One region of the Arthrobacter sp. LjRoot14 genome, then DNA from elsewhere that is predicted to be linked to it. Evidence: riboswitches for the same ligand, from Rfam matches in the RefSeq annotation. Region 1 holds a riboswitch; each other region holds the start of a gene.
What was found. Region 1 has a riboswitch for cyclic di-AMP ahead of ACSQ12_RS03505 (hypothetical protein). Riboswitches for the same ligand answer to the same signal wherever they lie in the genome.

Region 1 (3,268 bases):
GCGCCGCAGCATATGAAGGATTTAGGCCAAAGCTGTGCAGCTGCTGTGGGCTCTGTCAGGACCGGAACAGGAACGGAAGCGGCAGCGGTGCTCCCGCCGTCATTGGTGGGAGCACCGCCGCCGCGGTTTATGAGTCAGGGGCGAGCAGCGAACAGATGTTCGTGGCAGTGCCGGATCCTGAGAATCTCCGCAATTCGTTGCCTTTGGAATCCACAGAGAAGTTGACATTACCCCGTGTGAGGAATAGTCCGTCAGGAGACGGGAGCTGAAGGAGGTTATTGCCCGTAGCCTTCACCTCGACCACGTTCTCGCTCGGGAACGAAAAGAATAGGACGCCCGTGATGACGTAACTGGCGGTCTTTCCGTCTGGCCCCGTCAGCGTTATCTTCAGCCCCGGGGAAGTGCTGATGATGTCCCCGGAGGGAGTCGTGATGTTCTTGGCCTTGCCGGTGACTTCACCGGTGACAGGAAATCCACAGCTCGTGAAGGTGGCGGGTCCGTCCACGGTGATCGGCGGGCCCGAAGGGGCGGCGGAGGCCGGGGCGGCGGCCGCGAAGATTGAGGCCAGGACGGCCGTCGAAACTAACCATTTTTTCATTGTTGTGCTCCCTGCATCTTGATGACGGCGCTGGGCCGGCAGCCGCTGGGAAGACGATTGAAAGCGGCGGCGACCCAGAGTCACTCCTCGACCTTGTGAAAACCTTGTGGCCCCGTAACGGAGAGAAGGTCCCGTCCAAGAAGAAGCAACACGCCAACACGGCCGGAGGCCCCGAATCCAAACATGGATTCGGGGCCTCCGGTGTTGCGAACCACGATGGCTGCGGGTGCCGGTTTAGTACCAGTTGTTGGCGTAGTGGAAGTCCAGGGCGCCGCAAGGGGAGCCGTACCGTTCCTTCACGTAATTCAGGCCCCAGTTGATCTGGGTGCGGAAGTTGGTCAGATAGTCGGACCCGGCGCTGGCCATCTTTTCCGCCGGCAGCGACTGGACAATGCCGTACGCGCCACTGCTGGCGTTCGTGGCAGTGGTCTTCCAATCCGATTCCTTGGTCCAGAGCGTGGTGAGGCACTGCATCTGGTCAGCCGCCCAGCCGTACGTTCCGAGCTGCGAGGCGGCATACGCCTGGGCAGCTGCGGGATCGTCAACAGCTACGGGCGGCGCCGGGGCAGGAGCCGGTTCGGGGGCCGCAGCGGGTGCGGGAGCGGCGGCGGCTGCAGGCGCTTCCGGTGCCTTCTCCTCCGACGGCTTCTCCCCGGACGACTGCGCGTTCACGCTGACAGAGGACGGAGCGGGCATGGCGGAAACGAGGATTTTTTCGAACGCGAGCTTCGATTCGGCGTCGGCAGTGGTTGCGGCACTCCCAGCGCCCGTTGCCGATGTTGCCGGGGCGGCGGGTTCGGAAGCCTGGCCGGCGGCGCCGACGCCAATCAGCACCGCGCAGGCGGTGGTTACTACTGCGGCCCGGCGGCCGGAGCCCTGCAGACTGGCCGCGAACCGGGACAGCGGGGACGTCTTGGCGGCTGGTTCGGCGCGGTGGCGTGAGCGGTGCGCAGGCGCTGCGGACGTGCGGGAAGCGGGCTCAGGACGTACTTCTGGCGTGGATTTAGTCATGGTTGCCTCTCGATGCCGGCGGAGTTAGCTGTCGGGTTCGGATGAGGTCATCCGGCCGCACGGAACTTCACGTGTCGGCTTCACCCCAAGGGCGGCAATGCAGAATGCCCGGAGACCTGGGTCCCCCGCCTCTGCCTGATCATGAGGAAATCCGGGTAGCGGCAGAGTTTGGCGTCCATCCGGATATGCGGCCGGAACGGTGGCCGCACTCCAAAAACGGTACAGGAGTCTCGCGCTTAAGTCACATTTCGGTAACGAGGATCACGACGGCGGCGCGTTGGCTTGCGTAACCGCCCGCACCGCACGCCGGGCTTACGGAGCAGCTACGCTTCCGGTGATTCTCCCGGGAGGCGCAGCGCAAACTCTGTGCGCCCCGGGCGGGAAGTGACCTCCACGGTTCCACCGTGCGCCTCCACAATCGACTGCACGATCGACAGCCCCAGCCCGCTCGTGCCCTCGGCAGCCGCAGCGCCCGCGCCGCCGGAAACCGACGCGGAACCTGCAGGACTGGTTCGCGCGGCATCCGCCCGGGCAAAGCGGGCGAAAACCCGGTCCACAAATTCCGGCGGGATCCCGGCACCGTTGTCCGTTACGGTCACCACAGCGCTGCCGTCGGCCGACCGCATCACTCCGGTGACCACGGTGGTGCCCGGTTCCGTGTGCTTGCGGGCATTGGAGAGCAGGTTGGCCATCACCTGGTGCAGCTGCTTGGCATCCCCGCGGACCACCACGGGCTCTTCCGGGAGCTCCAGCTGCCAGGCGCGGTCCGGTGCCATGACCTTCTCGTCGCTGACGGTTTCCACCGCAAGCTGCGTCAGGTCCACATCGCTGATCTTGAGCGGCTGGCCTTCGTCCAACCGGGCCAACAGCAGGAGGTCCTCCACCAGGGTGGTCATCCGTTCGGACTGGCTCTGCACCCTGGCCAGGGACTTCTGGCCGTCCGGGGTGAAGTCCTCGGTCATCCGCATGAGTTCCGTGTAGCCGCGGATAGCGGTGAGCGGCGTGCGCAGCTCGTGCGAGGCATCGGCCACGAACTGGCGCACTTTGGTTTCGCTCTGCTGCCGGGCCTCAAGCGCCTTGGAGACGTTATCCAGCATGAGGTTGAGGGCGTGCCCCACACTGCCCACTTCGGTTCCGGGATGCGCGTTCGACGGCGGCACGCGGACTGCGAGGGCCACCTCGCCGGCGTCGAGCGGCAGTTTCGAAACCTGCGTGGCGACCTCGGACAGTTGCTCGAGGGGTTTCATGGTGCGTCGGATCAGCACCGTTCCGGCAAGGCCGATCAGGACCAGGCCGCCCATCGACACGATCACCATCGTCCATACCAAAGAGTTGAGCGTGTTCTGTTTCTCGTTGAGGGGGAGCCCGGTGACAATCACGTCCCCGTATGGCGCCTCCACCGCTACCAGGCGGTAGGAGCCGGTGGACAGTGCCCGATCGACGGGCGTTCCGTCGTGCTGGAGTGCCAAAAGAACCTGGTTGTCCTCGGGGGAGAGGGACGCCACGGTGGCGTCTTTGGCGAGGAACCCGGCGCTGCTGACATTCCCGTTATCTATGCGCGCGATGAGCGTGCCGACACCTTGGCCCGGGCCGTCGAACCCGTCCTGCCTGCCGGACGGGTTGCTGGGGCGTGGCCGTCCCGCCTCGTTCGATAGCCGT
Region 2 (3,268 bases), 160 kb from region 1:
CAGCATTAAGAACGAGAGTGCGCATGCACATACCTCTTCACGGCCGCGCCCGTCAGGGGCTCGAGGGCCGGCTGCCCTCTGCTTGTCCGGGCGCTATGGATCGACAACACAAGAGTAAACACTCAAGTGGCCGATCACCGAATCGGGCCCTTACCATACACTCCGTGTCGGCAAAAATTCACCTGCCGGAAACGCAGAAGAACCCCCGCCCGGAGGCAGGGGTTCTTCCGGCAAACGTTAGCTGGAGGCTTTAGCCGCCAACGCGGATGAAGACCGGGCCGGAGCCGACGTTGACGCTGAACAGGGAAGTGGTTCCGCCGTTCCAGCCACCGTGCACGGCCTGGCCGTTGCCGACGTATACAGCGATGTGGGCCATGCCCATGCCGCCGTTCTCGTAGTAGGCGAGGTCGCCCGGCTGTGCCTCGGCTGCACTCACGGTACGGCCCAAGGAAAGGTAACCGGCCGGCCAGCCGTGGTAGTTGATGCCTACGGCCGCAAGCGCGTTGGTGGCAAGGGCGGTGCAGTCCTGGGCAACGCCGAGCTGGGCGTACGCCGCAGCTGCGATCGAAGCGCCGTTTCCGCTGGCAGCGGCGGGGGCCGCAGGGGCAGCCGGAGCCGCCGGGGCGGACACAGTCTCTGCAACGGCAGCCGGAGCGGCCGCGGGAGCAGCTTCCTGAACCTCAACAACCGGCTTGGGAGCCTCAACGACCGGAGCCGGGGAGGTGGAAACAGCCGGCTTCTCGAAGGAGATGGCGATGCTGGATGCAGCCGAGATGTTGGCCGGAGCGGAAGACTGGACTTCCAGGGTGGAAGCAGAGGTTGCTTCGCGCTGAACATTGGTGTCGGCAGCGTTGGCTGCGATACCGCTCGTCAGGACCAGACCGGAGGCAGCAGCGATAACCGCAGCCTGACGGCCCATGCCACCGGCGTTGTCGCCGACGGCCTTGGCAATGACAGCAAGCGAGTTGGTCTTTGTAACCTCGGCGCGATGCCGTGCGATGGCACGAGTAGTCATTAGTTCTCTCTTTCGTTTTCCTCAGACTGCATGGCAGGCCGCGGTTTTTGGACGCTCCGGCATCTTGGGGGTAAGCCGGAACGGCCCGAACAGGGTTTTTAGCGAAGAACGCGCGCTTCAGCGATGGGAAGCGCGTGTGTTAGCGAAGCGTGTAGAACGCAGAGGTGCCCGTGGCGGACACAGCGTGCAGGAGAGTGCCCTGCGAGGGGTTGAGCGCGCTGATCATCATGCCGTTGCCGACGTAGATGCCAACGTGGGCGCCGCCGTTTTGCATGACAAGATCGCCCGGCGCCGGGGTGGCGGTAGGCGTCATGGCTGTCCATGCGTTGGTGCGGGGGATGCTGATGCCGGCCTGTGCGTATACCCACTGCGTGAAGCCTGAGCAGTCCCAACCGCTGGGAGTGGTACCGCCCCAGACGTATGGGCTGCCGATACCGGTGTAAGCGATGGCAGCGAGGCCCGATGCTGCTGCGGAAGATGCGGCGTCAGCAAGCTTGCTTGCCTTGGCCTCTCCGTCAGCCTCAGTGGAGGTCTCGCTGGCGTCCGTACCGGTGGACTGTGCCCGAACGGTTTCAACCTTGGGCGCTGCCTTCGTGGTCACTGCCGGACGCTCGAAGGAAACAGTCGCTGTCGGTTCTGCAGTTACGGTCAGCTGGGCCGACTGTGAGCCGGACTCCGTCGAAGCGGAAACGCCCAGGTTGGTATCGGCGGCATTTGCCGGCATCCCAACACTAAGGATCAGTCCGGAAGCAGCTGCGATAACAGCCGCCTGGCGACCTACGGTCCCGGCGTTGGCAGTAACAGCCCTGGACACGGAGTTCAACGGGTTCGTACGAACCGTTTGCGCGCGGTGGCGCGCAGAATTGTGACGTGTAGACACGAAGGTAGCCTCTCCCAATGCCTACGAGGTGAGCTGTCGGATTCGGATGGGAGTCACCCGGCCGCTCGGCTTCCTGGGAAGCGTTGCGACTTAACCCCAAGGTCTTCTTGCGAAGACCAAAATTGGTTCCCCCGCCTCTGCCAGACGATGTAATGCGAACGGACCTTGAGCGGTGGCAGAGTTAGGCAATCCACTCAAGAGCGCCAACTTCGGAAAACTTGGCGTGCTCTAAACGGTACAGGAATTCCGAACGAATGTCACATTCAGGTCACGGCATGTCACAGGAATGCGAGAGCGGGCGATCGTTTGGATCAGAGCCAGCCGAGCGGATCGACGACTTCGCCGTTGACCATCACTTCAAAGTGCAGGTGGCAGCCGGTGGAGGCACCGGTGGTCCCGCTGAGCGCCACCACGTCGCCGCGGTTGACCTTCTGGCCAACCTGGACACTGGACGACGAGAGGTGGTTGTACGTGGTTTCCAGGCCGTTGCCGTGGTCAATCACCACACGGTTGCCACCGCCGTAGGGGTGCCAGCCGGAGAAGGTTACGGTTCCGCTGGCGGCGGCGAATACGCTTGTGCCGCACTGGGCCGCGTAGTCCTGGCCACGGTGGAACTCGCCGGCTCCGCCCGTGATCGGGCTAACCCGGAAACCGAAAGGTGATGCGGTGACCATCTGTTCCAGCGGCGCACCCAGGCTGCCGGTGGATGCCGCGCGGGTGATGGTTCCGGCTGACTGCGCGCTCAGCAACTGCTTGAGCTTGCCGTCCGGATCCCCCTTGGTGGCTACGGCGGTCCGGTTGAAGTCGATCTTGGCGCTGGCGGCAGCGGAGACCTCCGGCTGCGCCGCGACTGATGCGGCGGCGGTGGATCCCGTGTCTGACGTGGCGACCATGGGGCCGGTTGACGGTACGGTCACGGTAAGGACCAGTCCGGTGGCGGCCAGCGCGATGCCCGCCTTCTGACCCACGCCGCTCGCCGAGGCGAAGTCCGTAACCTGGCTGAACAGGCCCCGGCGCCGGCGCGCATCACGGTGTGCGTCGCGCGGCCTGACCGTCATTACGGCTTCGGCCACGGGGTACTCCGAAGCGGGACCTGTCGCCCTGCGGCGGCCCCTGACGGTCTGCGTGGTCAAGAATTATCCTCTCTGGAAAGCCTGCGGAGTTAGCTGTCGGATTCGGGTCAGAGAGATCAAAGACCCGGTCCGCCAATGCAAGGCATCCGACACAGGGGTATCCCAAAGGAATCCTTCGTCGGAGGTGCTTTGCCGCTGACGGACTTCACCCCAAGGCCGTCTTTCAACGGCCGGTTGTGGTTCCCCCGCCTCTGCCAGGAGGTGATTCGTACCTTGATCCGCTGGCAGAGCTCGGCTTCG
Region 3 (3,268 bases), 2.0 Mb from region 1:
CGCCACCGGCGCCTCCGCACAGCCGGACGGCGCTGTCCCGCCGTCGGGTTCCGGGTCCGGCGGCGGTAACAGCCCGGAGTGGGCGGTAGCACTGCCGGCCGAGCGCCGCTACAGGGCTGCCGACGTCGAATATGAAATTCTTGGTGCCCGTGCGCGCCCTGACGTGTACGGCAAGATCGCGTTGACGTTCACGCTCAGATGCACCAACCACGGCAGGTATGACATCAACTTCTGGGACTCAGCGTTCAGGCTCGGCGCCGGCGGAGTCAGCCACTCCCCCGATTCCGGCCTGAACGAGCTGGTGGCTGGCGATTCAAGCAAAACGGGCGATGTCCGCTTCACTATCCCGGCGGACACCCGCGATGCCGTCCTGCGCATCAAGTTCGCACAGGGCGAGAGCACGGTTCCGGTCGCGATCTCCCCGCCCTGAAACCCCGGGCAGATGTCTGGCGACAGGGAAGGCCGGTGACCGGCTGCCCCCAAGGCAGCTGATCACCGGCCTGTCATCCGGTTTCCCGGCCCCTCGGGGAGAACGGGACCAGCAGCTAGGCTCCGGCGCGGACGAAGGTCACGCCGCCGGTGGCCGTCAGCCAGGACAGCGGGTGCGTGACGGTGGCGTTGACACCGTTCATGCCGCCGCTGATCACCTGTCCGTCGCCGATGTAGATGCCCACGTGGCCGGACTGGACCACCATGTCGCCGGGCTGGGGTTCCCCCACCACTGAGCCGTAGTTCATGAACTGCATGGGTCCCAGGTCGCCGACGGGAATGCCGGCGGAGCCAAGTGCCTTTTCCACCATGGCGGTGCAGTCCTGGGTGATGCCGAGTTGCGCGTAGGCGGCAGAAACCATGGCGGCGTTGACACCGCCGGCCGCCGGGGCAGGAGCCGGAGCCGGCGCAGCTGCCTGGACCTGGACGGAAACGGCAGGAGCCGCCGGCGCGGCAACCGGTGCCGGCGCTGCAGCAGGGGCCACCGCTTCTGCCGGGGCGGGCTCTTCAACCGGCACTTCCACTGGAGCGGGGGTGGTGCTGACGTCCGGCCGCTCGAAGCTGATCCTGACGTGGGAGTCCGCGCTGAGCGGGGCACCCACCTGGGCCTTGGCGTCGAGGCCGGATGCCGGTGCCGAATCGCGTTCCGCGGGAGCCTCGGCGGCCTGCGCAGCCATCCCGCTGGACAGGACCAGGCCAGAAGCCGCCGCAATCGCCGCGGCCTGGCGGCCAACCTTGCTTCTGCCGCGGGCCGTTGTGACGCCGGAGCGTCCTGCGGGCGCTGTTGACGGATGGTGAGCGGGCAGTTTGCGTGAAGACATGAAGTAACCTCTCCCGATGCCTGCGAGGTTAGCTGTCGGATTCGGATGGGAGACACCCGGCCGCAGTTGCCGTCCGCTCAGCAGACGGCTTGCGGCTTCACCCCGAAGACCTGCACAACAATCCTGCAGGCCAAAAGTGGTTTCCCCGTCCCTGCCGGATGGTTTCGATCGGATCCCGGGCCGCGGCAGGGTTAGGCAATCCGCCCGGGAGTGCCCGTATCGGAGATAACCGGCACTGTCCCACCGTACGCGCGCCCCTCGGCCGATGTCACATTCGGATAACGCACTGCCGAACCAAGCGCGGAATGCAGGTAGCTGCGGTGTACTCGGGTACTGCGTTAATCAAAGTCGAGTGTTTTGCCTTGACGCCACGAGGCGTAGTCTACGTGCATGTTCTTGCGGGGGGACTCACACGCTTGGAGGCATCATGCGTTGGTCCAATCAGCCTGTCCGCAAGCCCGCGCGTCACGTGGCGGATCCCCCTGAACCTTTGGCCGGAGGCCCGCACGGCAGGCGCTGGGTTGCAATCCTGGGTGCGCTGCTGCTTGCTGTCAGCACAGTGGCGGGCGTGGCCGGCACTTCGAAGGCCGCGGGGCCGACCATCGTCAGCCTGACGTTCGACGACGGACTCGGCAGCCAGTTGGCCGCAGCGCAGGAGCTGAAAGCCCACGGGCTGGTGGGAACTTTCTTCATCACCACGTCCTTTGTGGGCCAGTCCGGGTTCCTCACCCAGGCAAACCTGAACACTCTCGTGGCCGACGGCAACGAGATCGGCGGCCACAGCGTGACCCACCCGGACATGACAACGCTCAGCGCAGCGGCCGCCAGTGCGGAGGCCTGCAACAGCAAGTCCACCCTCGAAGGCTGGGGCTTCACCGTCCGGAACTTCGCCTACCCCTTCGCGGCGGTGAACCAGACAGCCCAGAACGCAGTCAGCGGCTGCGGGTACAGCAGTTCCCGGGGCCTCGGCGACATCCGCTCTCCCGCCAGCTGCGCCGACTGCCCTGTCGCCGAAACGCTCCCGCCGCAGGAACCCATGGTCACCAAGGCTCCGGACCAGGTGGCCGCCACATGGACCCTGGCGGACCTGCAGGCGACGGTCACGAACGCCGAGACAACCGGCGGCTGGCTGCAGCTGACGTTCCACGAAATTGCGAACGGAACTGATCCGTCACTGTCCATCAGCCCCGCGCTGTTCAAAGAGTTCGTCACGTGGCTGGCCGCGCGGACAGCAAACGGTACGACGTCGGTCCGCACAGTGGCGCAGGCATTGGGCCAGTCCCCCGTAACGTCACCGCCCCCCTCACCGTCGCCTTCACCTTCACCATCGCCGTCCCCGTCGCCGTCGCCGTCGGGCTCGTTTACGGACGTTCCCGCGAACTCGCAGTTCTACACCGAAATCAGCTGGCTCGCCTCGCAAGGGATTTCCACCGGCTGGGTTGAAGCCAACGGCACCAGCACGTATCGTCCGGCGCTCGCCGTCAACCGCGACGCCATGGCCGCCTTTATGTACCGGCTCGCCGGGAGTCCGGCCTACACACCGCCCAGCACCTCCCCGTTCATCGATGTGACACCGCAGACGCAGTTCTACAAGGAAATCGCCTGGCTCGCGTCGAAGGGCATTTCCACCGGCTGGGACGAAGGAAACGGCGCCAAATCGTACCGGCCGCTGCAGGCCGTGAACCGCGATGCGATGGCAGCCTTCATGTACCGCTTTGCCGGCAGCCCTGCCTACAACGCACCGGGCGGCTCCCCCTTCACTGACGTGGTCCCGCAGACGCAGTTCTACAAGGAAATCAACTGGCTCGCGTCGATGAACATCTCCACCGGCTGGGACGAAGGGAACGGCACCAGGACCTTCCGTCCCGTCCAGCCCGTGCACAGGGATGCCATGGCAGCCTTCATGTACCGCTACAACAACGCCTTCCCTGCGTAAGTGCCCGCATGAAGCGGAATAC

Region 2: another riboswitch for cyclic di-AMP. It lies ahead of ACSQ12_RS04215 (C40 family peptidase); the one in region 1 lies ahead of ACSQ12_RS03505 (hypothetical protein).
Region 3: another riboswitch for cyclic di-AMP. It lies ahead of ACSQ12_RS12155 (NlpC/P60 family protein); the one in region 1 lies ahead of ACSQ12_RS03505 (hypothetical protein).

What each region holds. Positions count from the first base shown of each region.
Region 1 covers NZ_CAXURL020000001.1:730,953-734,220, forward strand. The annotation lists gene ACSQ12_RS03500 (hypothetical protein) at 128-598, opposite strand; gene ACSQ12_RS03505 (hypothetical protein) at 833-1,609, opposite strand; cyclic di-AMP (ydaO/yuaA leader) riboswitch at 1,609-1,783, opposite strand; gene ACSQ12_RS03510 (HAMP domain-containing sensor histidine kinase) at 1,933-3,268, opposite strand, start outside.
Region 2 covers NZ_CAXURL020000001.1:891,285-894,552, reverse strand. The annotation lists gene ACSQ12_RS04225 (HNH endonuclease) at 1-25, opposite strand, end outside; gene ACSQ12_RS04220 (NlpC/P60 family protein) at 251-1,015, opposite strand; gene ACSQ12_RS04215 (C40 family peptidase) at 1,155-1,739, opposite strand; cyclic di-AMP (ydaO/yuaA leader) riboswitch at 1,900-2,077, opposite strand; gene ACSQ12_RS04210 (M23 family metallopeptidase) at 2,207-3,028, opposite strand; cyclic di-AMP (ydaO/yuaA leader) riboswitch at 3,032-3,245, opposite strand.
Region 3 covers NZ_CAXURL020000001.1:2,714,793-2,718,060, forward strand. The annotation lists gene ACSQ12_RS12150 (hypothetical protein) at 1-430, shown strand, start outside; gene ACSQ12_RS12155 (NlpC/P60 family protein) at 546-1,310, opposite strand; cyclic di-AMP (ydaO/yuaA leader) riboswitch at 1,314-1,508, opposite strand; gene ACSQ12_RS12160 (polysaccharide deacetylase family protein) at 1,738-3,246, shown strand.